DNA from 3 places in the Exiguobacterium sp. A1_3_1 genome. Region 2 is predicted to be linked to each of the others. Evidence: predicted binding sites of a transcription regulator. Region 2 holds the regulator's gene; each other region holds the start of a gene.
What was found. Region 2 encodes Rex, which represses fermentation and respiration genes when NADH is low (regulators of the CRP and FNR family bind a similar motif). Its sites were predicted from a motif close to TTGTGAAATATTTCACAA; they were not measured.
Positions count from the first base shown of each region.

Region 1: the regulator Rex is predicted to act here: its motif matches at 2,538-2,555, upstream of F8N00_RS03775 (formate/nitrite transporter family protein).
Region 3: the regulator Rex is predicted to act here: its motif matches at 7,828-7,845, upstream of F8N00_RS00030 (L-lactate dehydrogenase).

Region 1 covers NZ_WBYY01000020.1:17,056-27,934, reverse strand. Annotated here, with positions in the region: gene F8N00_RS03790 (CHASE3 domain-containing protein) at 1-595, opposite strand, end outside; gene F8N00_RS03785 (YitT family protein) at 787-1,653, opposite strand; gene F8N00_RS03780 (hypothetical protein) at 1,931-2,392, shown strand; gene F8N00_RS03775 (formate/nitrite transporter family protein) at 2,576-3,412, shown strand; gene F8N00_RS03770 (YkvA family protein) at 3,448-3,867, opposite strand; gene F8N00_RS03765 (aminopeptidase) at 3,966-5,189, shown strand; gene murB (UDP-N-acetylmuramate dehydrogenase) at 5,245-6,156, opposite strand; gene F8N00_RS03755 (GNAT family N-acetyltransferase) at 6,404-6,919, shown strand; gene F8N00_RS03750 (GNAT family N-acetyltransferase) at 6,934-7,419, shown strand; gene F8N00_RS03745 (hypothetical protein) at 7,448-7,807, shown strand; gene F8N00_RS03740 (hypothetical protein) at 7,920-8,855, shown strand; gene F8N00_RS03735 (GNAT family N-acetyltransferase) at 8,844-9,683, opposite strand; gene F8N00_RS03730 (hypothetical protein) at 9,812-10,075, shown strand; gene F8N00_RS03725 (hypothetical protein) at 10,164-10,879, opposite strand, start outside.
Region 2 covers NZ_WBYY01000051.1:4,167-15,045, forward strand. Annotated here, with positions in the region: gene F8N00_RS07430 (haloacid dehalogenase type II) at 1-619, opposite strand, end outside; gene F8N00_RS07435 (flavodoxin) at 688-1,143, opposite strand; gene F8N00_RS07440 (winged helix-turn-helix transcriptional regulator) at 1,249-1,569, opposite strand; gene F8N00_RS07445 (DoxX family protein) at 1,753-2,151, shown strand; gene F8N00_RS07450 (flavin reductase family protein) at 2,171-2,764, shown strand; gene F8N00_RS07455 (hypothetical protein) at 2,884-3,306, opposite strand; gene F8N00_RS07460 (ATP-binding cassette domain-containing protein) at 3,306-5,207, opposite strand; gene F8N00_RS07465 (redox-sensing transcriptional repressor Rex) at 5,375-6,034, shown strand; gene F8N00_RS07470 (twin-arginine translocase TatA/TatE family subunit) at 6,034-6,234, shown strand; gene tatC (twin-arginine translocase subunit TatC) at 6,242-7,021, shown strand; tRNA gene F8N00_RS07480 (tRNA-Ala) at 7,125-7,200, shown strand; gene F8N00_RS07485 (S8 family serine peptidase) at 7,422-10,879, shown strand, end outside.
Region 3 covers NZ_WBYY01000001.1:3,514-14,392, reverse strand. Annotated here, with positions in the region: gene pstC (phosphate ABC transporter permease subunit PstC) at 1-623, shown strand, start outside; gene pstA (phosphate ABC transporter permease PstA) at 625-1,533, shown strand; gene pstB (phosphate ABC transporter ATP-binding protein PstB) at 1,633-2,409, shown strand; gene phoU (phosphate signaling complex protein PhoU) at 2,428-3,090, shown strand; gene F8N00_RS00055 (DUF4912 domain-containing protein) at 3,198-3,920, shown strand; gene F8N00_RS00050 (1,4-alpha-glucan branching protein domain-containing protein) at 3,953-6,136, shown strand; gene rpmG (50S ribosomal protein L33) at 6,241-6,390, shown strand; gene F8N00_RS00040 (5-formyltetrahydrofolate cyclo-ligase) at 6,448-6,993, shown strand; gene F8N00_RS00035 (DUF92 domain-containing protein) at 6,987-7,766, shown strand; gene F8N00_RS00030 (L-lactate dehydrogenase) at 7,932-8,888, shown strand; gene F8N00_RS00025 (GNAT family N-acetyltransferase) at 9,146-9,655, shown strand; gene F8N00_RS00020 (M42 family metallopeptidase) at 9,817-10,854, shown strand; gene F8N00_RS00015 (YqgQ family protein) at 10,838-10,879, shown strand, end outside.

The DNA of each region.
Region 1 (10,879 bases), on a different contig from region 2:
GGAAGAAAAAAATCGTTGCACTAATCATCAAAAAGGACAGAATTGACAGGCCGAGGCACATCCATTTATATGTAGCAATTAACGCATCCGATTGTTGTAATTTTGCCTGAAGCGTTCGATATAAATCATCTTTTACACGTGATAAGTCTTCAAGGATCGTCTGAGTCGTTTGAGTCGATTGTCTGGCGAGACGTTTTGCTGCTGCTGGACTTTGGCGTTCATATACGACGAAAACCCGTTCGATTTCTGACTCCCAGACATTGTTGCGACGAAGAAGATCTTTAATTGTTCCTGGAGTAGTCGAAGATTGATTCAGACTATTACGTAAGTCATGAATTTTCGAAGTCGAAAAATAATATTGTTCAATATAACGATTATCTTCGTACAATAAGAGGCCGCGGACTGCGTTTGCTCGATCTCGATTATGTTCAACCAACTGATCGACTTGATTAATTAACGGTATATCATGATCCTTCATCTGCGCTGTCATCGCCGCAATTGTCCGATAACCAGATAAGGCATAAATGATTGGTATAGAGGCAAATAAACTGATCAAAAGAATCAGCAGAACACGCTGACGCCATAGTGAGTGCATGCAATCATTCCTTTAAATAAAAAGACATGTCATTAGCTTAACTACTATTACAAGAAAAGTGAAGCCTGTCTATTTTTTGAATAGGGATAGGAAAGTAAGAAGTCAGTATTCTGAATAAAAAAGCAGGAAAGCTAGTGCAATCCGAGAAGCTGTTTTATGTAGAAGAAAAAGCGCAGCTTGGCTGCGCTTGGTTAAAACGAATAGGAATGTTCCTTATAGTTTCCGAAAACCGTATGAATTTCTGAGAATGTAACGAATGCATTTGGCTCAACGGAAGAGACGATCTCTTGCAAACGGACGATTTCATTATTTTGAACGACGACATAGACCATTTTTTTCGTTCGGTTGGAATATCCTCCACGTGCATCGAGAATCGTGACACCACGACCGAGTTCTTTTGTAATGACTTCATTGATTTCATCTGCTTTCTCACAAATGATGATACATTGCTTAGAAGCAGAATAGAAACTGTAAACCGTCTGAAGGGCTTTGGCGCGAACGAAGCTCATGATGAGCGCGTACATAACGTGTTTTAAGTCAAACACCCACCAAACAAGGATGTAGATGACAAGATCTTGCATCAGAAATATGCGAGGAAGTGGCCAGTTATGAAAACGAGCGAAGAAAAATTTTCCAAGAATATCAAGCCCTCCAGTTGAAGCACCACCGAAGAAGATCAATGCCATCGCAAGTCCAGAGACTAGACCGGCAAAGATGGAGGCGACGAGCGGATCATTTAAAGATTCCGGAACAATTTGAGTCGGAATCCAGTCGATTAAAAAAGAGGAAGCAACGACGATGATGCCGGATAAGAACATGAACCGTTTACGCAGAAAACGAAAACCTAAAAGGAAGAGTGGGATGTTTAAAAGCAATTGAGTTAAACCGATTGGCGTGTGGAAGAGCTCTTGGATGATGAGTGTGATCCCCATGATACCGCCTGATCCGATATCATTTGGAGATAGTAGTAAACTGATGTAAAGGGAATAAAGCAATGTACCGATGATTAAAAAACTAATTTTTTCAACTCTCTTTTTCTGTGGGTGTGTTGTAGTCATGGCAATATGATGAGTGACCTCATGCTCCTCCTTCTGTGAGTATCTGCCTGCAAGAGTACGCCCATATGCATAAAATTTCAACCCTTCTTATGAAAAAAGATGAAAAAGGGTACGTTTTTTTAGGAAGGTGATGAAAATGAAAAAAACGTTCTTGCTTATTGGTTGTATTTGTTTAGTAATACTAATTAGTATTCGCATTTTTCAACCATCGGATGAAGAAAATCGAACGTCTATTTGGCATGATGGAGATCTCGTAGCGAGACAAGTGGGTGCTTCGATGATGAATACGGTAGCGGTTCGTCAATTAGCCGAACAACTTCCGTTCTCATCAGAATTAAAACAGGTAGATGTCGAAGGGGAATCGTTGCGGCTTGTTTATGAGGTTACAGGAAAAGAGCGACAAGCCTGGATTGGTACCGATACTGGAACACTACAAGTGAATCAGGATTTTTTGAAAGCTCGGTTATCTAAAGTGCTGATGCATCATACACTTGTTTTATTTTCAACGATTCCTGATTTGACCGATCTCGAAATTTACTACACGGATCCGTATTCAGGTGCAGATTTTACGATGGACCGGAAAACATTCGACGCCTACACTCCGACCGATATTGAACGAGCTACTTCCTCTTCTAGACGCTTTAATCGGGTCGTCATTGATGGTTATGTGCTCGATGCATCAAGGCGAAATACTTTCTTTGAACGCTTCGCATCACGACTACGAATTCAAACTAATTAGTTGTATAAAGCAAGAAAAGGCATTTTTCACAATCTCGACACAATGATATCGTTTACATCTCGTTCTTTTATAAAAACGATAAAACAGGTCTATTCAATACTTGAACATCTTTTAAGATGGAAGTATGATAATAAATGAACAAACATTGTGAAGTGTTGAACAAAAGAAAGAGAGGTTTCTACGATGAACGAGGTAGAAGCATTAGAAGGATTACGGAATAAAGCAATCAAGTCGACGCGCATGCTACAAATGCGTCCTCTCGAGTACTTAGTTCGTGCCATGCTAGCAGGGATTTTCATTGGATTTGCAATTATTTTTACCTTAAAAGCAATTAACGGTCTATATATGGCGGAGTCACCTGTTGCGACACTTGTTGGTGGACTGACCTTCGGAGTGGCACTCGTCCTGATCGTTTACGGTGGGGCAGAGCTGTTCACAGGAAATACGATGTATTTCACGACGGCGACGATGCGCGGCTATACGACGAAGATGGATACGATGAAGGTCTGGTTGATCTGTCTGATTGGAAATGGACTTGGAGGATTAGCATTTGCGCTACTCTTTTCTCAAACAGGAATCATCCAAGAGCTTGGTATGAACAACTGGTTATTTTCTGTCTCAGAAACGAAGATCCACCATACGACGTGGGAAATCTTCACACGAGCTATCTTCTGTAACTGGATGGTCTGTTTAGCGATTTTCATTCCAAAGAACATGAAGAATGAGTTGGCGCAGATCATGATGATGATGGTACTGGTCGCAGTCTTCTTCGCATCTGGATTTGATCACGTCATCGCCAATATGGCCTTGTTCTCCATTGCGTTAGTCGTACCACATCCGGATACGATCACATTTGCCGGAGCGATGCACAACCTGTTGCCAGCTTTAGCCGGTAACATCATTGGTGGAGCAGTCTTCATGGGAATGATCTATACGTGGCTGAATAAAGAAAAATTAGAAGTAGATGAATCACGTCAATCCACGACACCTGTTCATATTGCTTCGAAACAAAATGCATAAAAAAGAGCAGCTGTCGCGACAGCTGCTTTTTTCATTCATTCCATATGTTGAAAGCGATCGACGTCTGCAGCCAGTTCTTCGTAAATCGTCTCGACGATTTGTGCATCATCGAAGAGCCCGAGGACGTTATCGTCCGGTAAGGCGTCAACAGGAGACGTGAAGTACAGAACGGCCGTCAATAACAATTGTTCCTGCTCCGCATGCATTTCGAATTTTTTCTGATAGAGAGCACGAAGCATTTCAAGCAGTTGTTTTAATTGAAAATAAAGGACGAGTTCTGCCTCGCGTTCGATGTCCGAGCTTTCTGTAGACGCGATATCTTGCGTCAAGTGCGCAAGTCCGATTTCTGCTCGAACTAACAATTCTTGCTGTGCTTTTTCATCACCAACGAGGTCGAGTGCCTGTCGGTGAAAATACGTATAAGCCGATTTAAAATCGCCGGGTGTGAATTCCATGGTGATGCCTCCTTCTCTTCTCTTTCTAGTTTCGCCTTATTTCTTGCAAAATTGCAACTATTTCGTGAAAATAAAGATACAAGAAAGGGGATTACATAATGCCGACACAAGCAGAATTACAACAATACGCGTCTTTAGCCGTGCGTACGGGAATTAATCTACAACCAGGACAACAACTCGAGGTGCGTGCAGGAATCGAAAATTTGCCGCTCGTTCGTGAAATCACGCGTGTCGCCTACGAAGTAGGAGCTACGCAAGTATATGTACAATGGTCAGATGATGAGATGACGAAAATCCGTTATTTCGATGCACCGGAAGAGTCGTTTGATACGTTCCCGGATTGGTTAAAAGCACGTTACGACCAACTGGCAGAAGAAAAGACAGCGTTCTTATCGGTCGTCAGTGAAGATCCGGATTTATTGAATGGCGTGGACTCGAGCCGAATCGCACGTGCGAATAAAGCAGCCGGTGTCGCTCTTGCTAATTGGCGGAAGTTCGTCATGAGTGACAATGTCAGCTGGTGTGTCGTAGCAGCACCTTCTGAAAGCTGGGCGAAGAAAGTATTCCCTGATTCAGAGAATGCTGTTGAAGAGCTCTGGTCAGCTATTTTAAAGGCTACACGTGCCGATCAAGCGGATCCGGTCGCTGCATGGGCGGATCATGATCATAATCTGCGTTCAAAAGCAAAATTCCTGACAGAGAAGAAATACAAAACATTGCACTACACAGCTCCAGGAACAGAATTATCAATCGAATTACCAGAACGTCATGTTTGGTTAGGTGGCGGTGGTCCGAATGCAGATGGTGTTGATTTCATCGCGAATCTGCCGACAGAAGAAGTGTTCACGTTACCGAAAAAGACAGGAGTCAACGGACACGTCTCGAGCACAAAACCGCTTAGCTATAGTGGGAACTTGATTGATGAGTTCACACTCTGGTTCGAGAACGGAAAAATCGTTAAAGCGGAAGCGAAACAGGGTCAAGAAGCATTAGATGACTTGATTTCACTTGATGAAGGTGCACGTTATCTTGGAGAAGTTGCGCTCGTGCCACACCGTTCGCCGATTTCTGACTCGGGTATCCTATTCTATAATACATTGTTTGATGAAAATGCTTCATGCCACTTAGCGATTGGTCGTGCGTACTCGACGTGTCTCGAAAATGGTCCTAGCCTTTCAGCAGAAGAACTAGAAGCACAAGGCGCGAACGACTCGATGACGCATGTCGACTTCATGATTGGATCAGCGGATCTATCGATTGAAGGAGAACTTGCAGACGGAACGCGTGAATCAGTCATGCGTGACGGAAACTGGTCAATCTAAACGAACAAAAAGGTGAGTCCGAATACGGAGCTCACCTTTTCTTGTAAGATTCTTGTTATGCTTCTTCACCGATAATTTTCACTTCTGTCTCAAGTAAGATACCGAATTTTTCTTGAACCGTTTCTTGGACATGACGAATGAGCGCGATATAGTCGGATGCTGACGCATTCTCGACGTTGACGATGAAACCAGCGTGTTTCTTGGACACTTCAGCGCCACCGATGCGTGTTCCCTGTAAGTTGCTATCTTGAATCAGCTTCCCTGCAAAATAGCCTTCTGGACGTTTAAAGACGCTACCACAAGAAGGGTACTCGAGTGGTTGTTTCGTTTCTCGCTTATGCGTCAAATCATCCATGACTTCCTTGATTAGTGCTGGGTCACCCTCTGTTAAGGCAAATCGACCTTCGAGGATGATGTATTCTTTCTTCGAGAAGCAACTTGTCCGGTATCCCAGTTCGAGTTCATCATGCGAAATGTTCAACAGTTCTCCTTGTCGTGTCAATACAGTAGCGCTATGGAGGCAATCCTTGACTTCACCACCGTATGCTCCCGCATTCATGATCAATGCGCCACCAATCGTTCCTGGAATCCCACAAGCGAATTCAAGACCGCTGAGCTGATGCGCGTAAGCTACACGAGACGCTTCGATGATTGCTGCACCACTTTGAGCAACGAGTTCATGTCCTTCAACCGAGATATCGGTTAACTTCTCAAAGGAGAGGACAATGCCGCGGATGCCGCCGTCACGTACGACAAGATTCGATCCGTTTCCAAGCAACGTCAAGGGAATACCTTGTTCGTAAGCATATCGGACGACAAAAGCCGTTTCTTCATAAGAGGTTGGAATGATGAATAAATCCGCGATTCCTCCCATTTTTGTATACGTATGATATTTTAAAGGTTCATTGATTAGTACGGACTCTTTTGAAATGCCTTCATACAGTCCCGTCATTACTTGTTCAGTCATTATGGTCTCAGTCCTTTTCATGAATTCCTACCAGCGCTCATGCGCTCAAAATATATTTTAACATTAATCGTGCGGTCGTTGTTCAACATACTGTTCCCAAAATACCGACTTATGCCGGGAATTGCAAGCACTAGGGAGTGAATGTCATCGATTAGTAATGAAAAATGTCACAAGGAAAGCAGGGGCAGGAAGAGGAATGAAGCGAAAAGAACTCGGGAAAAGAGAAGTATAGAAGGAGGCGATGACGATGGAAAGTGAACGTTTATGGATGCGACCGTTTGAAGAAGAGGATTTCAGTTTTTATAAGTCACTTGTTCAAAATGAGCAAGTCATGCGTTATATCAATGGAGGCATTGCCTTGAGTGAAGATGAGGCACGAGAGTGGTTCGAACGGCAATTGGAGCGATACTCGGATGAGCGACAAACTGGTTTTTTACTGTTGTTCATAAAAGAAACGAATGAACCGATTGGCTTCGCCGGATTATTGATGCAGGAAGTCGATGGGAAAGAAGAGTTAGAGGTCGGTTATTGGCTCGAACCAAAGCACTGGAAAGTCGGTTATGGTCGTGAAGCAGCAAAACAATTAATGATGGAGGCGTTCAATCGAGGGCATGATCGAATCATCTCGATCATTCATCCCGATAATCATGCTTCGCAAAATGTCGCTCGCGCCAACGGACTGAACTGGGAAAAAGATACGGTGTTTAGAGGCATTCCTGTCACGATTTACGCTGGACAACTATCACGACTTTGTCGTAACTAAAGAGGAGAGTTTTTATGTACGAATTTAACTTCGCGTCTTTTCACTCCATGACACCTGATACCTTATATGCACTTTTGAAATTACGGACGGATATCTTCGTCGTCGAGCAGGAGTGCGCGTATCCGGAGCTAGATGATCAAGATCAACAAGCGACACACCTAATCGTCCGGAGTGAGAGTGGTCAAATCGTCGGATGTCTTCGGATGTACGATCACCCGACAAAAGGAGTCGCGATTGGACGGGTAGCCGTTCATCGTGCACACCGGTCGGTTGGGTTAGCGAGACAAATGATGGAGAAAGCGATGGTTCATTTGCAGAAAGAAGCTGCGATCTACTTACAGGCACAAGCACACCTAGAAGGGTTTTACGGATCGTTTGGTTTCGAAACCGTATCCGACCCTTATTTAGAAGATGATATTCCACATGTGGACATGCAGTTTCACGCAAAGGATTCAAAAAAAGACTTCACGTCGACGATCGATGAACCGATGAATAAGTAGAATGAACTTTTTCGGAGGTGGATCAGTCATGAAGAAAGTGCTGGTCATTTTCGCTCTTAGTCTAATTGGTATCCTATCTTTAGGAGTCGGTATTTCGTATGCTCAATTGCAGGGGAACTATCGTGACTCTGAAAAAGAGTTGATGACGATTTTAGAGCGGCAACATGATTTATCAGCTTCCTCCTTTCTTGAAGTGCGCGCATCATTCTCTTTACGACATCGACAAATCATACACGTTCGACTTCGGGGTGAACCTGCTATCACATATGAGTTCATTCAGCCAAAGGATGAAATCGAATACCTGGGGTCTGTCGGAACAAGTGTTGAAAAGACAGGAAAACAAGATGCCGTCTTTCGAAACGCTCATTTAAAAGTCGGTAAAAAATAAAAAATGGAGGATCTTCCTGAAACGACGGAAGATTCTCCATTTTTTGCTTTCAAGACGATAGGATATTGCGTACACTACGAAGAGATACTGGAATGAGGAGGTCGAGGGAATCATGTGGAAACCCTTTATAAAAAATCAATCAATTGCACCGGCGTTACAAGCCTTCCGGGAACTTGACATCGAAATGTTTCGGACACATGTTGCCCAACTGAACGATGCGGAACAACAGGCCTTACAATTCATTAAGCGTGCGCTAGAGCAGGATTCACCTGCTCATTTGAAAATAGCGCTTGAAATGAAACAACCACTCGTCGAGGTTGATCGTCTGTTTCAAACACTCGTCACGTGTCAAAATCGTCAGCAGTTACTCGAAATGCTGCTAGCATACGGTCTAGACGTCAATCAAGTCTATACACTTGAAGGGCATCGCTCAATCGTCCGCCAACCCCTTCACTTTCCGGTAGGTCTATATGCGGCGCGCCATTCCGAGTTGTGGGTACTTGTTGCTGAAAAGCTGGACTTTACTTATACGATGCATCTTCAACGCAGTGATCAATTCATGGAGACGCATGAATTGAATCTACTTGATCTCGTCTTATTGCTCGATATCGAAGAGGAGTTGACGGTTCGAGTGCTGGATCAGCTGTGCGAATGCAAGGCGACCGTTGGACTTGCAGAACGATTACAACGTCCCGCTTCACCATTGTTACTAAAGACGATTGAGGCGGATGCCTATCTAGCGACGTTTGTTTATGCTAAACATTATTTCCCGTTTTATGCGCTGATCGGACGACAAACCGTACTGTTCCAATCTTTATTGAACCGTGTGATGCAAGCGTCCATTGCTTCTGAAATGATTGAAGATGCCTTGCTTGCTTTTCATAATCACCAACCTGGACTTGCCTTGACATGGGGAGATGCCTATATCGAACAGTTATACGAGATGGGGCTAGTGCTTCGTAAAACGGGTCATATTGATTTTCGGGAAATGGATGCGGAGTATGTGTTACCTGAATACGATGAAGTGATTGAACGATTACGTGGTTAACGATTTATTTTGAACTTGAAACGTATGCCAATGAGAAAAAAGTTGGATATCGCAAAATGTACTTTTTTGGTATAGTCTCAGCACATCTAAGTTTGTGGAATGAAAAATGGTTTCGAACGTCTTGATGTTTGCTTTACACAATTTGGCTTGAAAGGTATCTAGAATTCGCCGACCGTAACCTTGATATTTCAACTCGGGCAAACACGTGATTTCAAGGAGACGAATCGTACGACCATATTTTTGATAGAGCAGTGTACCGATCACTAATTGTTGGTCGTATATTAAATAAGGTGATGTGTTTGAATGGCTGAATTGTTCATAATGTTCTTGATGATATGGAAAAAGATGATCACATCCTTTAATAGAGTGATTTCGAAGAGTGAGATATAACTCTTGATTACGGGCATGTATAGGTTGAAAGCGTAAAGATGATACACGGTCATTTGAAATTCCGATTAAGCGAAATTGTTCAGCAGAAAGTGTATATCCGAGTGTTTTCCAAACCGATGATAGCGCACCATCTTGAGGCGGAACGACCTGTACTTTAATTTGTTGGGCACCTTGACGAACAAGATACTCGTGTAAGTGTTTCGCAAGAAGGTGAAATGCGGAGATATTTGAGTAGGCACCGTTCATCAGACAAGTCATTTCATTTGAAATACGATAACCAAGAGTCGCATAGACTAGATCATGTTTGAGATAAACGAATTGATGACCTTCAAGTAATTGAAAAAAAGGAATGTCGTGTGCCCATTGATTATGTTGTAATAGTTGGTGAACATGTCGTTTTTGATTCCGTGACAGTTGATTATAATGTACGATAGACAAAATCATAGTCCTCCTTTAATTATATGAAGTTTATTCACCTATTATTTTACAGTAAATTAAAGGTATTTATATATTGTTTTTGAAACGGAAAGTAGATGGATTATTTAAGAAAATGAGGTTAATTGATTATGAAATATCTTTGGGGCGTGATTGGATTAACACTCTTTTTACTTCTCGCTGATGCGACAGTAGGAGAAGCAAAGGATTATGACGAGCCTGATATTAGTATGTCTACGACATACGGTGATTATGGAGCACAAAGTCATATTATCGTCGATCGAAAAGAACCGATCTATGAAGGATTCGATTCACCGAACGACATGGCATTCCTATTCGCTTGTATTGCATTACTCGCAACAGTTGGACTTGGCATCGTCAATGCCTCCGATTGAAATGAATCTGACTAATAAAAGGCAAGTGACGAATCCATCGTCACTTGCCTTTTATTGTCTACTACGTGTGATCAAGAAAAATCTACTCTTAGAAATGAATTCGTTTTTTTCGACCAACGCGTGCCATTCGTTCGTGTTCTTGTTCGAGTCCGGCTCGTTCGAGGAGATCGAGGTAATAGCGAAACGGAGTCGAGCGATGCGAAAAATATGGGATATATTCAGTGAAAAGCATCGTCTCCGCTCGATCTAACGCGCGTAGGGAAATGAGAGCATGTAGCTCTGCGAAACGAATTTCTTGATAGGTGGATAAAGCGTCTGCATCAATCCGAACATGCGACTGTAGTTTTTTAGCATGCGCATTCAAGCAATGGATATATGCTTCTTGATGTTCGGGTTTCTCGCAATGGGCAAGTACGGCAAGCAAAAGGTCACTGCGCTCGGTATCGACGTCCATCGGAACCTTCAACGCTGTATAGAGGGCACGTTCCATCCACTCGACACCATGACTATCATTTTTATAATAGCCGACTAATTCTTGAAAAAAATCGACTTGCGAGACTTTCAATAATCGAAACGGATCATTACTTAAAAATAAAGGTTCTTCCCCGGCAGCCGACGAAAGAAGAAAGAAAAATTCCTCAAAGGCAATCCGGGTTCCGTTTTTACGATGAGCGTAATGGCGTAAATGCTTCAACAGGCGTTTTGCGGTGATATACCAATTCTTTTGTTCGCGAAGCGGTACGATCGGATTTGGCTCAAGGTACTGGAGATCGTATGCTAATTGAATAAACCGTTCCGTCTGAG
Region 2 (10,879 bases):
GATCGGGATCGAGATTCAATTCCTCGACCGGAAGTCCATTTCGATTGATCCATGCCGTTTTGAAGCCGAAACTCTTCGCCCCGGTGATGTCCCAACCGTTCGAGGACATGAAGAGGATCTCCTCGCGTTTTAGACCGAGCGTGTTTAAGGCATGCATATAGGATGCAGGTGCTGGCTTATACTGTTTGATATCATCGACACTGACGAGATGTTCGAACCGATCGGCTAAGCCTGACTGCTCAATGAGCGGATCGAGCATATCATGGGAACCATTCGAGAAGACGACCAGACGTTTGTCCGCCATCGTCTCGAGAACGGAGCTGACTTCAGGATATACATCAAGCGTCAGGTACGTCTCCATTAAGGTCGTGATTTGTTCCTCGGTCACATGAAGCTTCAGTTCGAGTAACGTATAGCGGAGAGCATCTTGTGTCACTTGGCTGAACGGCACATACTGTCCGTTCAATTGTCGGAGGAAAGAGTACTCCAGTTGTTTCTCCCGCCAGCGTTTGCTGATCGCTTCTCCGTGATCCGGATAAAGCGCTTCGGCTTGTTCTTTGACGGAATGGACATCGAATAATGTACCGTAGACGTCAAAGACGAGTGCTTGAATCGTCATAAAACATTCATCTCACTTTCATAGAGTTTGCTTTAACGATTCCCTTACAGTACGGATTCAAACGACACTCAAGAATGAACCTGTTGTAAAAAGCGATGAAACGTTTGCGCGAATGCACGACAAGCGGCTTGTTTCTCCGGGGTATTCGGATCAAACTCAATCTTCAAGCCATCCGTGACGAGGGTCGCCCCAGCTTCTTTTAATGCGTCTTCAATCAAATCAACGGCTGCGCAGTACTTCGGATAATCAAGATCCCCCGAACCAAAAGCAGCCGCCGGTATCCCGTCTAAGGATTGTTCCCTTAGCTCCTCAACGAAGTCTTCTGCTTCATACGGTAAATCACCGTCTCCCCATGTATATGAGCCGAGTAATAGACCATCAAAACGTGATAAGTCCTCCCCGACGAATTGATCTAGTTCCGTGATCGTCACGTTGACACCGTGTTGCTCGAGTTCATGTTGAATGAGCGAGACGATATCTTCCGTATTACCGGACATGCTGACGAATCCAATCGCGATATGCATGCATTTTCCTCCTTTCACTGTACTTCTCTACTTTAATTGATAATGATTATCAATGTCAAAGGACATATAAAAAAGCACCTTCCGAAGAAGATGCTTTTCTATACATTAGTCTTGTAGTTCGGCCCATTCCTCAATGGAACGAATGACCGGTTCGAGTTGGCGCCCTTTGTCGGTCAAACTGTATTGAATCTTAATCGGACGATCGGGAATGACAGTCCGGATGACGATGCCTTCCGCTTCGAGCTCCTTCATACGTTCCGTGAGCATACGACCTGATAATTCGGGAATGGCATCTTGAATCTCATTGAAACGACATGTCTTCGTCAACAAGTGACGTAAGATCAGACCCGTCCATTTCTTACCTAAGATTTCAAAGGCATGTTCGACTTTGGGACAAAGAGCCGGTTGGATTGCGACTTCTTCCATCAGCACTCATCCTTTCTATAGTTGTAGTATACCCGCTTCTGCTAAAAAAATCGAATCATTTTACTTAATGTAACAAAAAGAACTAAAACAAATCTATTTACTTTTAGTAAGTAATAAGATATAGTCTGTTTATTGAGTTACTTAAAGTAACTAAAATACATTAGGTAAAAGGAGAAGAGAGCAATGATGGATACAGGACTTTTAATTATTCGTTTAATCATCGGCTTAACGTTCGCTGCACACGGGACACAAAAATTATTTGGTTGGTTCGGCGGACACGGAATCGCTGGAACAGGCGGTTGGTTCGAATCAATCGGCATGAAGCCAGGGAAGGCACTCGCGATTACAGCAGGTCTTGCTGAATTGATCGGCGGCTTGTTGTTTGCAGGAGGCGTATTCCTCTGGATCGCAGCACTCCTCATCATCGGATCGATGCTTGTCGCGATCGTTAAAGTACACGGTGCGAATGGTTACTGGGTGACGCAGAACGGGTACGAATACAACATGGCATTGATCGTCATCGCGCTTGGTGTAGCGATGATCGGTGCTGGAGACTATTCACTCGCTGCACTCATCGGGTGAAGAAAAAGGTGGGTCATTCATGAAGTTCGAGGCATCAACGCTTAGCGCAAAAGACAATTATAAATTACTGATCGGAAGCATCATTCCGCGTCCGATTGCTTTCGTGACAACGCAAGGAGAAGACGGGACGGTCAACGCCGCACCGTTTTCCTTCTTTACGGTCGCTTCAAGCAGTCCGCCGCAACTGGTGATCGCCGTACAACGGACGGATCAGGGGCAGAAGGATACGGCACGTAACATCTTAGCGAAACAAAGTTATGTCATCCATATCGTCAGCGAAGAGATCGTCGACGCAGTCAATGAGACAGCAGCGCCACTTGCTTACGGTGAAAGTGAGCTTGAGCGGACGGATTTGACGCTCGTCGATAGTGACGCAATCGAAGTACCCGGAATCGCGGAAGCGAAAATTCGCTTCGAGATGCGCTTGACGCAACACGTCGAGCTAGAAGGTGCCGATCTTCTAATCGGGGAAGTACTGCGCTATCACGTTGCAGATGAACTCGTCGAGTCGTTCCGAATTGACGCGGCAGGATTGAAGGCTGTCGCTCGTTTAGCAGGGAATGATTATGCGACGATCGGGAAGACGTTTACGATTGCCCGACCGACGAAATGATCGAAGTGTGAATGCCTGACTCACCGTATGATTCGTTTTGATTCAAACAAAAAGGAGTGGAGAGACCGGTCTAACTACCGGAATCTCCACTCCTTTTTTCATGTCGTTCATCTGATTCATCAAGGCTGCGGATCGATTTCGTTTGAAGAGGCTTCAAGTCCATGACGTTTACTGTACTGATAGCCATCGAGCAAATAAAAGACGATTGCGAGTGCCCATATTCCGACGCAGCTGATCAAGAAAGCGCTGATTGGAGAGACACTACCGTAATACGATAAGATCAACGGATCATTGAGTTCGACGAATAGCTGTATCGTCAGGAGCGTACAGCATAATCCCGAGAGTAAACTGATGAAGAGCCCACTCCATGTCTGGATGACGAGACCGATCATGCAGGAAATCAAGAGGAACAAAGGAAGTGCAGCATTGAAGGCATCTGGACGAATAAAGACGGATACATAATCGGCATATAACGGTACGAAATAGAGAACACCGGATAGTAATCCTAAGATGAGATTGATGAAAAAGCTCTTCGTCCGCATCAGTGTTGGTTCTCCCATCGTTCCATTAATTCGAGCAAATCGACATCAATCTGATCACGTTCTGCCGAAAGTGCCGTTGCTTTCGGAATGTCATTGAAGACTTCCGGTTCGCAAAGCAACTGTTCGATCTCCGCTGAACGCTGTTCGAGCCGCTCAATGTCTTGTTCGAGTTGTTCGATTTGCTGACGGCGCTTGCGCTCTTCCTTCTGCGCTTCTTTATCGATCGTCTTCGATGCCGTGACTTTTGCTGCTTTTGCTTCCTCGGCTTCAAGACGAGCGATTTCTTCTTGCTCTGCTTTCTTTTCTGTATAGTACGAATAATCGCCAAGGTACTCTGTCACACCGGTTTCACTCATCTCGATGACACGGGTCGCGATCCGGTCGATGAAGTAACGGTCGTGAGAGACGAATAGTAGTGTTCCTTCATAGTCGACGAGCGCATTTTCGAGGACCATCTTCGAATCTAGATCTAAATGGTTCGTTGGCTCATCGAGGACGAGGACGTTCGTCTTCCGGAGTTTCAGTTTCGCAAGCGCGAGACGTCCGCGTTCGCCACCAGATAACTCATGGACGATTTTGAAGACATCGTCACCGCTGAACAGGAATTGCCCGAGGACAGACCGGACTTCTTGTTCACGCATCAGTGGCCATTCGTTCCAAATCTCATCGATGACGCGATTCCGGTCATTGAGTTCTGCCTGCTCTTGATCGTAATATCCGATCGAGACGCCAGTTCCGAAACGGAAATCACCGAAGAGGGGGCGTAAGCGACCGACGAGGACTTTTAAGAGCGTCGACTTTCCGATGCCGTTCGGTCCGACGAGTGCCAGTGATTCACCGCGTTGCAAGCGGAACGTGATGTCTTTTGAGACAGCTTCTTCGTAACCGATCGCCAGTTGATTGACTTGAAGAACGTCGTTCCCGCTCTGTTTTTCAATCGGGAAGGACAGGACCGTGCTACGCTCATCGCCATCTGGTCGGTCGAGTCGGTCGACCTTCTCGAGTCGCTTCCGGACACTTTGGGCACGTTTTGTCGTCGTCGCCCGAGCGATGTTGCGTTGAATGAAGTCCTGCATCTTCGCGATCTCTTCTTGTTGCTGTTCGAACTGTTTCATTTCTTGATCGTACAATGCCGCTTTTTGTTCCAAGTACTTCGTGTAGTTACCGGTGAATTTACGGCAGACATTGCGTGACAGCTCATAGACGACATTGACGACTTGGTCAAGGAAGTACCGGTCGTGCGAGACGATTAGGACGGCGCCACGATAACCACCGAGGTAACTTTCGAGCCAAGCAAGCGTATCGATATCGAGGTGGTTGGTTGGCTCATCGAGAATGAGGAGCTCTGGTGCTTGCAGGAGCATCTTCGCTAAGGCGAGACGTGTCCGTTGACCACCGGATAACGTTTGGATCCGGCGCGAATAATCGTCCGGATAAAAGCGCATGCCGTGCAGAACGGAGCGGATATTCGCTTCGAACTGATAACCACCCGCTTCTGAGAAGTCGTGTTGCGCTTGATCGTACGTCTTTAGGAGACGATCGTACGCGACCGGATCGTTCAAGATATGCTCCATGCCCATTTCGATTTCCATCCGGCGTAGTGTTCGTTCTTGTTCCTGCAAATGTTCAAAGACGGTCAGCATCTCGTTCCAGATCGTCTCGTTCGATTCAAGACCACTGTCCTGCGCGAGATAACCGATTTTGACATCTTTACCTTTCATGATGTCACCCGAGTCATGACTGAGTTCGCCAGCGATAATTTTGAGCAAGGTCGATTTACCGGCACCATTTCGTCCGACGAGCGCAATCCGGTCGCGCTCTTGTACTTCCAATTTGATATTTTCTAAAATCGGCTCAACGCCGAATGATTTCGAGAGTTGGTTGACTTGTAAGAGTATCATTTCCATCCATCCTTCCACCCTTTAGTCTATCACGAACAAAAGCGCGAGGTCCTGCGGAATATATTATTTGTGACTCTATGTGAAGTGGTTTACAATCAAGGAGAGTAGAAAGCTTTTTGCAAAGATTTGGGTGCCACGATGGATGTGGCCGAAGGGGGAACTGCAGGATGAATGGACCAGACACAAAAATTCCACAAGCGACAGCAAAACGGTTGCCGCTATATTATCGCTTCATCCAAAGTTTATACAATTCAGGCAAGCTCCGCGTCTCTTCTGCTGAGTTAAGCGAGGCGGTGAAGGTTGATTCAGCAACGATTCGTCGCGATTTTTCCTACTTTGGGGCATTAGGGAAGAAGGGGTATGGATATAACGTTCAACATCTCTTAACGTTTTTCCGCAAAACCTTGAATCAAGATGAGGTGACGAATGTTGCCTTAATCGGGGTCGGTCATCTCGGAACAGCGTTTGCAAATTATAACTTTTTAAAGAATAATAGTACTCGGATAGTCGTTGCGTTTGATGCGGACGAAGAGAAGGTCGGAACAACGACGCATGACGTTCCAATCTATCATGTTTCGGACATGAAAGAACAAATCGAAGCGAATCAGGTCGATGTTGCCATCTTGACGGTTCCATCCCAGTTCGCGCAGTCAGTAGCGGATGAGTTAGTCGAGTATGGTGTGACTGGCATCCTGAACTTTACGCCCGCGCGGTTGAACGTGCCAGCGAGCGTCCGGGTCCATCACATCGATTTATCGATCGAGTTGCAGTCGTTAGTTTATTTCATGAAGCATTATTCGCAATCAGCTGAAGGAGTGAAATCATAATGGAAAACCTTATCCCGTCAACTATAGCATTCATCGGACCAGGTAGCTTAGCACTAATCGGTGTCGTCGCATTAATCATCTTCGGACCGAAGAAGTTACCTGAACTTGGTCGTGCTGCGGGTCAGACATTGAAAGAGTTCAAGAGCGCAACGAACGGTATCATGGACGACGATAAAAAGGATGAACCGAAAGAGAAGTGATTGAATCATGGCGATTGATCAAGAACAAAGCGTGACGTCGCATCTGGACGAACTGCGTAAACGGATCGTCTGGTCGCTTATCATCGTCGTCGTCCTGTTCGCTGTTGCATTTCCGCTCGTCCGACCGCTCGTTCGCTTCTTGCAAGCGGACTTAAAAGAGCTCGGTATCGGTTTGAATGCCTTCAACGTCGCAGATCCTTTAATGTTATATTTGAATCTTGCGTTCATCATCGCAATCGTGTTGGCATCACCGTTCTGGATGTATCAACTGTGGGCATTCGTCCGCCCTGGTCTGTATGACAAGGAGCAAAAAGCGACATTGACGTATATTCCGGTCATCTTCTTTCTGTTTTTGGCTGGTGTAGCCTTCTCGTACTTTTGGTTGTTACCTTTCTTATTAAAAGTTTCGACTGAACTAGGGAAGGAACTCGGAATCGAACAAGTCATCGGAGTCGAGAACTACTTCAGTTTCTTAATCCGATTAACGATTCCGTTCGGTCTTCTTTTCCAATTGCCGGTCGTGACGATGTTTCTGACACGTCTTGGTCTCGTGACGCCAATTTTCATGCGAAAGAATCGGAAATATGCGTACTTTGCGCTGTTCGTCGTTGCGGCATTGATCGCACCGCCGGACGTGACGTCACACTTGATGATCTCGGTCCCATTGTTCGTTCTCTATGAGATCAGCATCTTGATTTCTGCGCGGACGTACAAAAAGGTCTTGATCCTCGAGCAACAGGCAGAGCTTGAACGACAGGCGGATTTGATGCGTGAATTGAATAAATGAATCGTGAATTCCTTCCGACGATTTTGGAAGGAATTCTTTTTATGAAAGCGTTATTTTTATATTGATAAAGCAGTTAGCGATGCGTATACTAAAGTTAATTCATGGGGGCTTAGCTCAGCTGGGAGAGCGTTTGGCTGGCAGCCAAAAGGTCGTCGGTTCGATCCCGATAGTCTCCACCATATTCGTACACTTCAAACTCTTGAGGATTCAAGAGTTTTTTTGTTTTTCTCAAAATATGGAAATGTAATATAAAGTGTCAATAAAAACAAATAATTATATAAAACAGACAGAACTGAATTGTTTATTTCCATCTATTTCATTAAACTAAATATACAGAATTTTCGTTTAACTGTTTTGTTGGTAACATCATTATAGTTTTTTAGAAAAGGGGAAAAGAAGCATGAAGAAGGAAATCGCACTCTTGGCAGCTGTCTTAATGACATCTTCCAACTTGGTCAGTGCTCAAGGAGCACTGTCCTCGCAAGATAAGGCAAGCGGTCAAAAGCCGCACGCCCTCTCACTTAAGAAAACAGGACAGGAGAAGGTGTATAAGCAGTCTGACAAGGTCCGTGTCGTCATCGAGATGGAGCAGAAGCCGGCGATTCAAATTGCGCAGGCACAAAACAAGCGGTATAGCACATTGAGCAATGCCGAAAAAGAGTCGATTAAGGATCGCCTCGTAAGTGTCCAAAAATCAGTCAAGTCAGCGATCGCTAAAAAATCGATTCCCGTTACATATAAGGAAAGCTTCACGACCGTCATTAACGGATTCAGTGGTGAAGTCAAGTTCGGCGACATCGAAGACATCAAACAACTCGACGGAGTCAAGAGCGTACATATCGCCCATGAATACGCGCGACCGAAAGCCGATAAAGGTGCAAAACCAGATATGTTATATAGCAAAGATATGGTTAATGCAAAAGAAACATGGCAGGACTACGGCTTCAAAGGGGAAGGGACAATTGTAGCGGTCATCGATACGGGGATTGATCCGTCGCATAAAGATATGGTGTTGAGCCCAGAGACGAAGATTGATTTGACTTCTTCAAAGGTTGAAAGCGCCAAAGAATCAAAAGGACTAAAAGGGAAGTATTTCACGGAAAAAGTCCCATACGGCTATAACTACGCTGATCACGATAGCGAAATCCGTGATTTAGGTGCAGGTGCATCGATGCACGGAATGCACGTAGCGGGTACGGTCGGTGCTAATGGAGACGAAGCGAACGGTGGTATCAAAGGGGTCGCACCGGAAACACAACTCCTCGCGATGAAAGTATTCGGAAATGATCCAGGCATGCCATCGACATTCAGTGATATCTACATCAAAGCGATTGATGATGCGATCGCCCTCGGAGCGGATGTCATCAACATGAGTCTCGGTTCGACAGCATCATTCGTCAACGCAGATGATCCAGAGCAACGGGCAATCGTCAACGCGATGAACAACGGGATCTTATGTGCGATCTCTGCTGGAAACTCGGCATTCACAGGACATGGTGCAGGCAATCCGTATACAGCGAATCCTGACATCGGTGTTGTAGGATCTCCAGGGTTGATCAGCCAAGCGCTACAAGTCGCATCGCTAGAGAATACGAAATTAACGCTTGAAGGTATGGCACTGACGATTGACGGACAGGATGCTGGGTATTTGGCGTACCAAAAACAGGACTCGCCGAATCCGATTAAGGTATTCAACAAGGAGAAGCAAGACGTCATTTATGTCGGCGATGGTCAAGCATCGAACTATCAAGGAAAAGATGTCAAAGGAAAAGTTGTTTTTGTTGTGCGTAACGGCAGTTTCAATTACGGTATGATTCAAGCAGAAGCTGAGAAACAAGGAGCAGCCGGTGTCATCGTTCGTGGACGAGTCGATCATGGGGATTATGTCAGCATGGCACTTAACAATCCGACGATTCCGATGGTGACGCTCAGCATCGCGGATGGGAATGATCTTGAAGAAAAAGCGAAAGCAGGAAAAGCAATTGCTGTCACGTTCGATGGAAAAGCGGTCTCAGCAGATAACCCAGTAGCGGGCGAGATGTCTGATTTCACGTCATGGGGTGTCACACCAAATCTTGATTTCAAACCTGAAATCACGGCACCGGGTGGAAAAATCTACTCGACGCTCAATGATAACGAATATGGCGTCATGAGTGGAACATCGATGGCAGCACCACACGTCGCCGGAGGAACGGCACTTGTCATGCAACGAATCGCGAAGGATTTCAAAGTCGATGGTGCGACACGCGTTAAACTCGCGAAGAATATCCTCATGAACACGTCACGTCCACAGCTTGATAAAGGGCAGTATAATGCTGAAGCGAAAACTGGTAGCTTCTATTCACCACGTCGTGAAGGTGCTGGTTTAATGGATCTACGTGCTGCGATGAAAACACCAGTCGTCGTTACGGAAACGAAATCGGGTGAAGGAAAGGCTGCACTCAAAGAGGTCGGCGAAAAATTCACATTCACGCTCGATTTGAAAAACTATAGTAGCGAAAAAGTGACATATCAATTAGCCGGAACGGTACAATCGGATCTCGGTGCAGAAGGAACGAACTTCCTGGAAGCCAACAATATTTATAAGAAAAACTCAGTGGATGCGGTCGATCCGAATAAAGGAACTTTCCCAATCTCATTCGCAGTCGGTTCGAAAAAAGCAAGTTCTGTCTCCATCAATCCGAAGAGCTCAACGAAAGTAAGTGTATCGGTCGATTTGAAAGATACAGTCGATTGGGCAAACGGTCTTCCACTTGAGCAAGTCTTTGAAAATGGCTACTTCGTTGAAGGTTTCGTTCGTTTAATCGATACGAAGAGTAAAAATCCGGAATTGACAGTGCCGTACGTCGGATTCAAAGGAAAGTGGGATCAGGCACCGATCGTCGATGCACCGCGTTATGACGAAGAGAAGACATTCTACGGATTAACTGGATTAGCGACAGAAGTAAAAGATGATTTCGAGTTCCTCGGCACGAACACGGCGGGAAAAGTCGTTGAAAACAAGGTTGCGTTCTCACCGAACAACGATGGTAGCGTTGACGAGGCGTTCCCAGTCCTCTCGTTCCTTCGTAATGCACGAAAAGTCGAGTATTCGATTCTTGACCGTAATAAAGCAACACTCCGTAAATTAGATCTACAAACAGACGTTGTGAAGAACTATTATGATAGCGGTTCTGAAGATGGGTTCACACCCGTCACAAGTGCGGCTTGGGATGGAACAGTCAATGGAAAACCAGTCAAAGACGGTCTTTACTATTACCAAGTGAAATCAGTCATCGATTATCCGAATGCGAAATGGCAGTCGAATCTCTTCCCCGTCTATATCGATACGAAAAAACCAGCAGCAACGGTTCAATGGGATACTGCAAAAGAAACGCTTTCATGGACAGCAGGCGATCAAGGAACAGGTATAGCGTCGTATGACATTCTCGTTGATGGAACAAGTGTCCTCAAACAGCCGCTTGCGCCGACAGAAAAAGCATATGAATTAAAAGGTCTCTCGAAATCGGCGAAGATTGATTTCGTTGTCAAGGATTATGCAGGAAATACAGTGACGAAATCGGTGAACACGACAGGCATCGACAAGGCGGTACCAACCGTCCAAATCGATACACCGGTCGCACTCGGTCTGTCGACATCTAAAGTGGTTACTATCGCGGGTCATGTATCCGATGAGTCAGGGATTAAATCATTCAAAATTAACGGAAAAGCCGTCCAGCTTCGTTTTGATGCAGCAAAACAGCAGTACGTGTTCAGTCATGATGTGACCTATACGAAAGATGGCGTCAAATCGTTTAAAGTCGAAGCTTATGATGGAAAAGGAAATCGCTTGGTATTTAGTCGTCAAGTCATTCTAGA
Region 3 (10,879 bases), on a different contig from region 2:
TCGGTCTCACATCAGCGATTTATTTAAGTGAGTACGCGTCAGACCGCGCACGCCGTATCTTAAAACCAATTCTTGAAGTGTTAGCAGGTGTTCCAACGATCGTCTTCGGATTCTTCGCGTTGACGTTCGTCACACCAGTACTCGTAAAATTGATTCCAGGTATTCAGATTTACAATGCGCTCAGTCCGGGAATCGTCGTCGGGATCATGATCATTCCAATGATTGCTTCGATTTCTGAGGATGCGATGAGCTCTGTTCCGAAAAAAATTCGTGATGGTGCACTTGCACTCGGTTCGACACGTCTTGAAGTCGCTTTGAAAGTCGTCGTTCCAGCTGCCTTATCAGGTATCATTGCGTCGATCGTACTCGGTATGTCACGTGCAATCGGTGAGACGATGATCGTAACGATCGCTGGTGGTTCGAATCCGACAGCTGCGATCGATCCACTCGAGCCAGTCCAAACGATGACAGCGTATATCGTTCAGGTTGCCTTAGGTGATGCTGGATTTGGAACTGTCGAATATTACAGTATCTATGCGGTTGGTACACTCTTGTTCGTCTTCACATTAGTGATGAACTTACTTGCGAACTGGATCACACGCCGCTTCAGAGAGGAGTACTAAGATGGCCTTACCAGAAAAGCAACCTGTCTCAAAAAAATTCATTGATCCGGTCGCGGTGAAGAAATCCATTAGCCAGCGACTCATCGTCAACAACGTCACAAAAGTCATTTTCCTTGCTGGACTGTTCTTCGGTCTCGTCGTCTTAGGTATTCTCTTGTTCGGCGTCATCCGTGACGGTGCGTCATGGTTATCACTTGAGTTTCTACAAAATGCACCATCACGCCGTTCGGAACGGGCTGGGATTTATCCGGCGTTAATGGGCTCCATCTTCTTGATGCTCCTCATCATCCCGATGATTTTCATCATTGGTGTCGGGGCAGCGATTTACCTAGAAGAGTATGCGAAGAAGAGTCGGATGACTTCATTCATCGAAGTCAACATCTCAAACCTTGCAGGTGTACCATCGATCGTCTTCGGTTTACTTGGTTTGACGTTCTTCGTACGTAACATGGGCTTCGGTTCAACATTGATTGCAGGAGCCTTGACACTCGCGTTGATGAGTCTTCCGGTCGTCATCGTCTCGTCTCAAGAGGCTATCCGTGCCGTTCCACAAGCAATGCGTCATGCATCACTTGCACTCGGTGCGTCAAAATGGCAAACGACGTTTAAAGTCGTTCTTCCGGCATCACTACCAGGTGTCATTACTGGGATCATCTTGGCTGTATCTCGAGCAATTGGTGAGACAGCACCACTCATCATGGTCGGAGCTGCGATTTTCATTGCTCGTGCGCCAGAAAGTATTTTCTCAGAATTCACAGCATTGCCGATTCAAATCTACAACTGGACAAGTCGTCCGCAAGCAGATTTCCAAGGACTTGCAGCTGCGGGAATCATCGTCTTAATGGTCATTCTCTTGACGATGAACTCACTTGCGATCTGGATCCGGAACCGTTTCTCAAAACGTTATTAATCGAACGAGATAGATAGAAGGGATTTCTTTTAAGGAGGAAGACAGATGATGGATACGAAGCTGAATACGAAATCAGTCGTTACAGAAGGGACAGAGCGTATGAACCAACCAGTAGCAGCACGTGAGAGCGTCTATAACGTCAAAGACTTAAACTTATGGTACGGTGACGATCATGCGCTGAAAGATGTCAATCTCGACATTAAGAAAAATGAAGTCACGGCAATCATTGGACCGTCTGGCTGCGGGAAATCGACATTCATCAAAACATTGAATCGAATGGTCGAACTCGTTCCGATCGTACGGACGAATGGTGCAATCGAGTATCACGGACGTAATATCTTTGATAAAGAATACGGTGTCGAAGAATTACGGACATCGGTCGGAATGGTCTTCCAGCAACCGAACCCATTCCCGAAATCAATCTATGACAACATCGCTTATGGTCCTCGTGTCCACGGCGTCAAAAACAAAAAGATCCTCGACGAGATCGTCGAACGTAGTTTACGCCGTGCGGCAATCTGGGATGAAGTCAAAGATCGTTTGAACGAAAATGCCTACGGTCTTTCTGGTGGTCAGCAACAACGTCTTTGTATCGCCCGTTGCCTTGCAATCGAGCCAGATGTCATCTTGATGGATGAGCCGACATCGGCACTTGATCCGATTTCTACATTAAAAGTAGAAGAACTCGTCCAAGAATTAAAATCGGACTACTCGATCATCATCGTGACACACAACATGCAACAGGCTGCACGTGTTTCGGACAAAACAGCGTTCTTCTTGAATGGTGAAGTCGTCGAGTTCGATCAAACAGACCGGATCTTTGGCAATCCGAGTGACAAACGGACGGAAGATTACATTTCAGGACGATTCGGATAAGAAGGGGAGACGAGACGAATGGCAGCGAACCGTACGATTTTTGGAGAAAATCTTGCAATACTCGATCAAAAGGTCTTTTTACTGGCTCGCAAGACGATGCAACAGATCGCAACAACGGCAGAAGCACTCGAAAAATATGATCAAGACATCGCGCGTAGTGTCATCGAAAACGATAATGAACTCGATGATCTTGAACTTGAAATCAACGATGATGCGATTCTCTTAATCGCGAAGCAACAACCCGTTGCGACGGATTTACGACGAATCATCACCGCGATGAAAATTTCGTCGGATCTCGAACGGATTGCAGATTATGCGGGGAATATCTCAAAAGCTGTTCTTCGTGTCGAAACATTCCCGTATGTCATCGATATCTCTTTGTTGAAGGAAGCATTCGAGACATTACTGGATATGACGGAAACTGCGATCGTCGCCTATCGTGACGGAGATGTCGAGAAAGCAAAAGCCTTGTCTGATCTCGATAACGTCATTGATGAGACGACATATAAGGCACTTCGCCAGTACATGCGTCACATGTCACTTCAGCCGATTGTCGTCGATGAAGTCATGCAATTCACGAACATTTGCCGCTACATCGAGCGGATGGGTGATCACTTGACGAACGTCGGGGAGCATCTGATCTATCTCGAAAAAGGAAAACATTATGATTTAAACGGATGAATCAAGTAGGCAGGAGGAATTTCCTCTGCCTACTTTTTTTGTAAAGGGATTCGAAACACGTTTGTAGAATAGGAAAGAAGTGAATAATGACAGAGAGGTGATTGGGAATGCTTGAGCAAATCATTAAATTGAAAGAACAAGGGCTGACAACAAAACAAATCGCAGCTCAATTGGATACGACTGAAGGAAAAATCAAATATGCGTGGACTAAATATCGTAAATCGTTAACAGAACAACCTTTAGTAGCGCTGAAAGTAGAATCAAAAACGGTCAAGCAGACAAAAAAGTCGACTGCACCTGTATTAGACGTCGTACCGTCTGTGCAAGTGGTACCTTCGCTAGAACGTGACGCGTTTGGAATGGCGACACATTACGAGGATGACATCCTCCACGCCATCGTTCAGTCACCGACAGCGTTATACGTCTACTGGGAATTGTCTGAACTGTCGAAACAGTTGCTAGAGACGCACTATCACACGACGTTTGATTCGTTCCGTAAAGAATTACGCATTATTGATGTCACGCTTGTTGAATATGAACAAGGACAGGCAAATCGGACGTATCAATTCGAGCTACCAGAAATGACGAATGCTTGGTTCGTTCGACCAGTCGCCCCGAATACTACATACATCATTGAATGGGGCATTCAAACGATCGACGGGGACTTTGTTCCAGTACTGCGTTCAAAACCAGTCGAAACGCCACGTGACGAGCCAGTTACGGACGGACGGTTCGCGGAAGTCGTGCATCATTGGCAATACGGAGAGGTCGAACAACCGGAATGGGTCGAAGTATTACGTCCTTACTCCTATTTCGATCGCGTCCGATAATGGAATTAGAGAGAGGGAAAGGAAGAGAAGCTATGCGAAAAGGATATTTTTCACTCGTCTTACATGCACATTTACCATATATCCGTCATGAAGAGGCGCATCGTCTAGAAGAACGGTGGATGTATGAAGCGATTTCAGAAACCTACATCCCATTATTGTGGGAGGTCGATCGCTTGTCACGTCCGCTCGGCTGGACGGTCAGCATTTCACCACCCGTCATCGAGATGCTTGCCGACCCATTGATTCAAGAGCGGTATATCGAGCATATCGAGGATACGTTACGTTTGATTCGCCAGGAACTAGAGCGAGAGCTTGCTCAAAAGGAACGAGATGCGCTTCTATTCTATCAAGACCGCTATCAAGATTTATTGAATACGTTCCTTCACTGGGAAAAAGATTTGAACCGCGCATTCCGTCATTACAAGGAGCAAGGTTATCTCGATTTGATTACGTGTACGGCGACGCACGGATTCAGTCCGCACATGTTGTCTGAACAAGCGGCACGTTCTGAAATTCAGACGGGATTGAACTGTTTCGAACGTCATTACGGATTCCGTCCATCTGGTCTTTGGATGCCAGAGTGTGCGTATACGCCCGGACTTGATCGTATTTTGTATGAAGAGGGCATTCGTTATACATTCGTTGACGAACATTCAATCTTAAACGCGGATCCGTCACCGAAACACGGAATCGGAGCACCTGTCTATTCGCCGCACGGTGTGGCACTGTTCCCGCGTGATCAAATCATTTCCGGCAAGATTTGGAGCTCTGTCATCGGATACCCGGGTCATCCGGATTACCGCGAGTTTTATCGTGACCTTGCGTACGATCGAGAGTGGGATCAAATCGCTGAGTTCATGCACCCAGAGGGCTTACGTTATGATACAGGATTGAAATTGCATCGTGTAACAGGAGAAACGGATCAAAAAGACTATTACGTTCGTGATTGGGCATGGCAACGGACAAGTGAGCACGCAGCAGACTTCGCACAAGCACTTGGTGAACATTTAGATGCGCATCAAGGACAAGACTTCCCACCGTTCCTTGTCACAGCACCATTTGATGCCGAATTGTTCGGTCACTGGTGGTTTGAAGGTCCCGACTTCCTCGGTAAAGCGATGGAACGTTTAGAAGATCAAGGAATTGAGTCGATTTCACCGGCGATCTTCCTCGAACGTCACTTCCAAGACATCGACACGGCGCACGTCGCGATGGGAACGTGGGGACGAAAAGGCTACGCGGAAGTCTGGATCAATGAACGGAATGACTGGATGATTCGTCATCTCCATCAGCTTGAGAAGAGACTAGCAGGAATCGTAGCTCGAAATCGTCATCAAGATGCGTTGACTGTCAAAGCGAAGCGTCAACTCATTCGAGAATACCTCCTCGCTGTCTCGAGCGACTGGCCGTTCATCCTTGATGGACAGACGACAGCGCAGTATGCTGCGAATCGTTTCCGGGAGCATATCCTACGTTTTGAAGAAACCGAGCGTCGACTGGATGCTGAGGAGCTGACGGTGGAATGGTTGGATGCTCGATATCGCGAATATCCTTTCCTTCAAGATTCAGATATTGAACCGGATGTCTTCTTGACGGCACATGATTACTACGTGGCAGTGAAGCGTGAGAAATCTTGGAATACAGACGCCATCTTATTGTTCGTCCGACAATATGATGCGTCAGACCGACCAGCTTCGGAGCTCGCTCGACGGCTCGCTGCTGCTGGTGAGAACGTCTATGTCGTCACGGAACATCCGGAAGCGTATCGATTTGAAGAAGGTGTTCACGTTTACGGAGTGCAAGTGACAGGTCTACCGCTCGTTCAGACCTATAACCAACTGGCGGCACTAAATTTAGCCTTCTTACGCCAAGCGCAAGCTTTGAGTAAGATCGTTGATTTCGCAGTCATCCACAACTTCAACATGGAGACCGCATCAGCTGCCCAAGCTATCGCGAAGATCAAAGAGTTGCCACTCGTCAGTAACGTCTACGATGTCGAAAGTGAGCGTTCTCCTGATCGTTCAGGTGGTCTGGTCGTTGCCTTAAAACGACTTGAAGGAGATGCGTTGCGCCAATCAGCGGTTGTTTATCTAGAACGAGAAGAGTCACGTCACGGGGTGGAGCAAGAGTATCACGTCGAAAAGAAGCCACTGCGTTTTGAAGAGAACCTTGAAAAACCATATCAACACGTGACGAATCCGAAAAAGAACGGATGAACAGTTGCAATTCCTTTCCTTTCTTGGTACGATACTTGAGTATGCTTAACCTTATGTAAAGCAAAATCACTTGATACATCGAGAGCTAGATAGGAGGGAATCCCATGCGCGTTAAAATCACATTAGCTTGCACTGAAACTGGTGACCGTACTTATATCACTAAAAAGAACAAGCGTAACAACCCAGAGCGTCTTGAGTTGAAGAAATACAACCCACGTCTCCGTAAGCACACACTTCACCGTGAAGTGAAATAATTGAGATGGAAGCCGTCACTTCGTGTGATGGCTTTTTTTGTGGAAAGGAAGACATTCATGAATAAACAAGAAGTACGCCGTCTGATCAAAGAACGACTCGATATGATGGAGAACCGTGCGGAGAAGGAACGGTTGATTCACGAACATGTATTATTATTACCTGAATGGCAACAAGCGACTTGTGTCGCGATCACATTAGCTTTTCGAAATGAATGTGATACAAGAATGCTGATTGAACAGGCGTGGCAAGAGGGCAAGACGATCTTGATACCAAAAGTAGTCGGAGACGAGATGATCTTTTATGAACATGGACCAGAAGATCAACTGCAAGCAAATCAGATGGGGATTTCTGAACCGACCGCTTCAGCACCTCGCGCTTCACTTGCTCAAGCAGAGCTTTGCCTTGTTCCGGGTCGTGCCTATCGACGGGACGGCTATCGGTTAGGATGGGGGGGAGGTTATTACGATCGTGCACTCGTGCCCTATGCAGGATGTAAAGTATCGATTGCCTTTTCTGAACAACTTCTTTCAGATTTTGAAGTGGAAGCCTTTGATATCCCCGTTGATCTGATCGTCACTGACTTAGAGGTCATCCGATGCTAAGCGCGACCATTTTGTTTTGTCTATTGCTTGCTTGGACCGGACGATCTTTTCGTTTATTGACGACAAGTGGTGCTATCATGACCCTGCTCGTTGGTAGTGGTGTCTCATTCGGATTCGGTTGGCAAGGATTAGTAGTACTCTTACTCTTCTTTGGTAGCTCGAGCCTGTTATCGAAGGTCGGACGGTCCAGAAAACAATCGGTCGACTCCATCGTTGAGAAAGACGGCGCGCGTGACGGATGGCAAGTCCTTGCGAATGGAGGGGTAGCGTTCGTTGCTGCCTTAGCGTATGCCATGACGATGGATTTTGCGTATCTCTTGTTGTTTCTATTCGTCATCGCAGCATCGAATGCTGATACGTGGGCATCCGAAATCGGACCGCTCTCAAGACGTGATCCATGGTCGCTCAAAACGTTACGACGGGTACCAGCAGGAACAAGTGGAGCGATGTCGCTGATTGGAACGGTCGGTACGATCGCAGGAGCTGCGTTCATCGCGATAGCAGCGCATTGGATATTTTCTCTTTCTTTAAGAGACGTCTTACTCGTAACAAGCATCGGTGTACTCGGGAGCCTGCTGGATACACTATTTGGAGCAGTAGGGCAACGCGTTTACCGATGTACAGTTTGTGGGGAATACACAGAAAAGCGAAAGCACCATGGGCAACCGACAGCTTATGTTTCAGGTATTCGATTTTTAGGGAATGATGCTGTCAATGTCTTAACGAGTGGTTTGGCAAGTGGAATCGGGTTTATCATCGTTCGATTCTGGTAACTGGAAAGTATATGAGTATGTAATTCCTTATGTTAGGATATCAATGACACGAAACGGACAAATGTGATTAATTTCACATGATACAAATAATGTGAAAGATGTTACAATTTATTTGTGAGATAGTTAACAAACTCTTAGGATGAATGAAAGGGTGGACATAACGATATGGAATTACATGCGAAAGTGACACGGGTAGCCCTCATTGGAGCTGGTGCAGTCGGTTCAAGCTTTGCCTATCAGATGTCAACAGCTGGGCTTTGTGAAGAACTTGTCATCATTGATGTCAACAAAGCCAAAGCAGAGGGCGAGGCAATGGACTTAAACCATGGAACACCATTTAGCTCTTCACCGATGCGAATATGGGCTGGCGACTACGCGGACTGCCGCGAAGCGGAAGTCGTCGTCATCACGGCAGGCGCTCCACAAAAACCAGGTGAGACAAGACTCGATCTCGTTGCAAAGAATGCGTTGATCATGAAAGAAATGATTCGTCAAATCATGGATTCTGGTTTTGATGGGATCATCGTCGTGGCTTCTAATCCGGTTGATATCATGGCGCATCTTGCCTGGAAATATTCCGGTCTTCCGAAATCCCGCGTATTTGGATCAGGAACGGTGCTTGATACAGCACGTCTGCGTCAAATGCTTGGAGAATACTTTCACATTGACTCCCGAAATGCCCATGCCTATATTCTTGGAGAACATGGTGATACGGAATTCGCTGCCTGGAGTAACAGCCGTATTTATGGAAAAACGATTGATGAACTACTTGCTGAAGACGATCGTTATTCTCAAGCAGATCTTGATCAAATTTACATCAACGTCCGAGATGCTGCTTATCATATCATCGAGCGCAAAGGGGCAACCTACTATGCGATCGGGCTTGGGCTTGTTCGGATCGTTCGTGCCATCCTCGGAAATGAGAACTGTCTATTAACGGTCGGTGCGCATGTCGATGGGCAGTATGGCATTTCCGGTATCCACATTGGAGTTCCCGCCATCATTAATCGTCAAGGTGTGCGTGAAATCATTGAAGTCTCATTGACGGAAGAAGAGTTGAAGAAATTCCATCATTCTGCTGATGTATTGCGTCAGACGCTTGAACCCGTCTTGCAAGGATAAGCGTACGCATCATGCTGAAGGTATTACCGAAATAAAGTAGCAAAAAAACTCAAGTGTCGGACTTTCTTCATATTGTCCATACTTGAGTTTTTTTGATGTAAAGAACGAATACATAAAAAATCACATCTATTCGTCCAGTAGTAAAAAGAGAAAAATCTAGGTTTTATTTTACTAGAAAAGGGTTAAGTAAGAGATAGAAGCATTTTTACGTCATTTTTTGTACGTCATGATACCCAAAAAGGAGAGAACCGACAGTCATGTATACTTTTCGAAAACTAACTAAAGAGGATGCAGAACAATACTGGAATCTACGCCTTGAGGGATTAAAAAATCATCCAGATGCATTCGGTCATTCGTTTGATGATGAACAGCAAACCCCGCTCCGCGAAGTACAAGAAGGACTTGAGGGAGAACCCGACTCCGATGAGGTTTGGCTTGGTATGTTCGACGGTGATACGTTGTTTGGGTTTGGTCAGGTCAAACCATATGAATTGTCACGTGAATCGCATAAAGCGATGATTTCTGGAGTATACGTATCACCTGAATATCGCGGGGGTACTGGTCGCGCTTTAATGGAAGCCTTAATCGAGGAAGCGAAAAAGTTACCGGACGTCGAGCAAGTCATTCTTGCCGTTTTATCAGGAAACGAAGCCGCACAAAATCTTTATGAGTCGCTCGGTTTTGAAGTATATGCCGAAGATCCAGATTCCGTAAAATTAGAAGACGGCACATATCGTGATGATATTTGGATGAAGAAGTACGTCTAAGTTCTTCAGAGGATGTAGATTAGAAGCTGTAGCAAAAAAAGTGCTACAGCTTTTTTGCATGGTATCCGTAGGATATCAGTATCGGCAAAGAATGAATATTTGTTATCATGAGAACAAAGCGGATGTCACATCGTAGTCCGATTGAAAGGGAGCGAATGAACATGAAAGAAGTCATACGTACGATTGAAGAGCTTGTCTCGATTCCGAGTCCAACAGGTTCGACAAAAGAAGCGATTACATATGTAGAAAAGCGATTGGTATCAGAAGGAATCACGTATCGAAAACTTGAGAAAGGAGCGATTTTAGCGACACTACCTGGTGCTTCAACGCGTACTCGGTTACTGACGGCACACGTCGACACACTAGGAGCGATGGTGAAAGAGATTTTACCAACAGGACGACTTCGTTTATCACAATTGGGGGGATATGCTTGGACAGCAATTGAAGGTGAGAACTGTCTCATTCACAAGATGGACGGTCAAACGATTTCAGGTACAATCGTGTTCCACCATTCGAGTGTTCATACGTCGCGCGAGACGAACAAGACGGAACGCTCCGCTGATAATATCGAAGTACGGCTCGATATCCGTTCAACGACAGCAGAAGAGACGCGCGTTGCGGGGATTGAAGTAGGAGACATCGTAACATTTGATCCGCGATTCCTCTACACGGAAACGGGATTCGTGAAGTCGCGCCATCTCGACGATAAAGCATCCGTTGCTTTGTTGCTTGAATTGATCAAGGAATGGAAAACAATCGAGCTGCCACACACGGTCCAGATTCTGATTTCAAATTACGAAGAAGTTGGATTCGGTGGAAATGCTGGATTCACGGAAGAAGTCGCAGAATACATCGCGGTCGACATGGGGGCACTAGGAGACGGTCAACACTCCGATGAATTCACGGTCTCGATCTGTGCGAAAGATGGTTCGGGTCCATATGACTTGGCTTTACGCCACCAGTTAACGCGTTTAGCACAACGTAACAGTATTCCATATAAGGTTGATATCTATCCATTCTATAGCTCGGATGCCTCAGCGGCAGTAAGTGCGGGACACGACGTCCGGCACGGATTGTTCGGTCCGGGAATCGAATCGAGTCATTCGTACGAACGTACACATGAGACGTCGTTACAAGCGACATATGATTTGTTGCATGCCTATGTAAAGGAGCCGATGGTTGATGAAGACACTGTATGACGTACAGCAGTTACTCAAGACATAC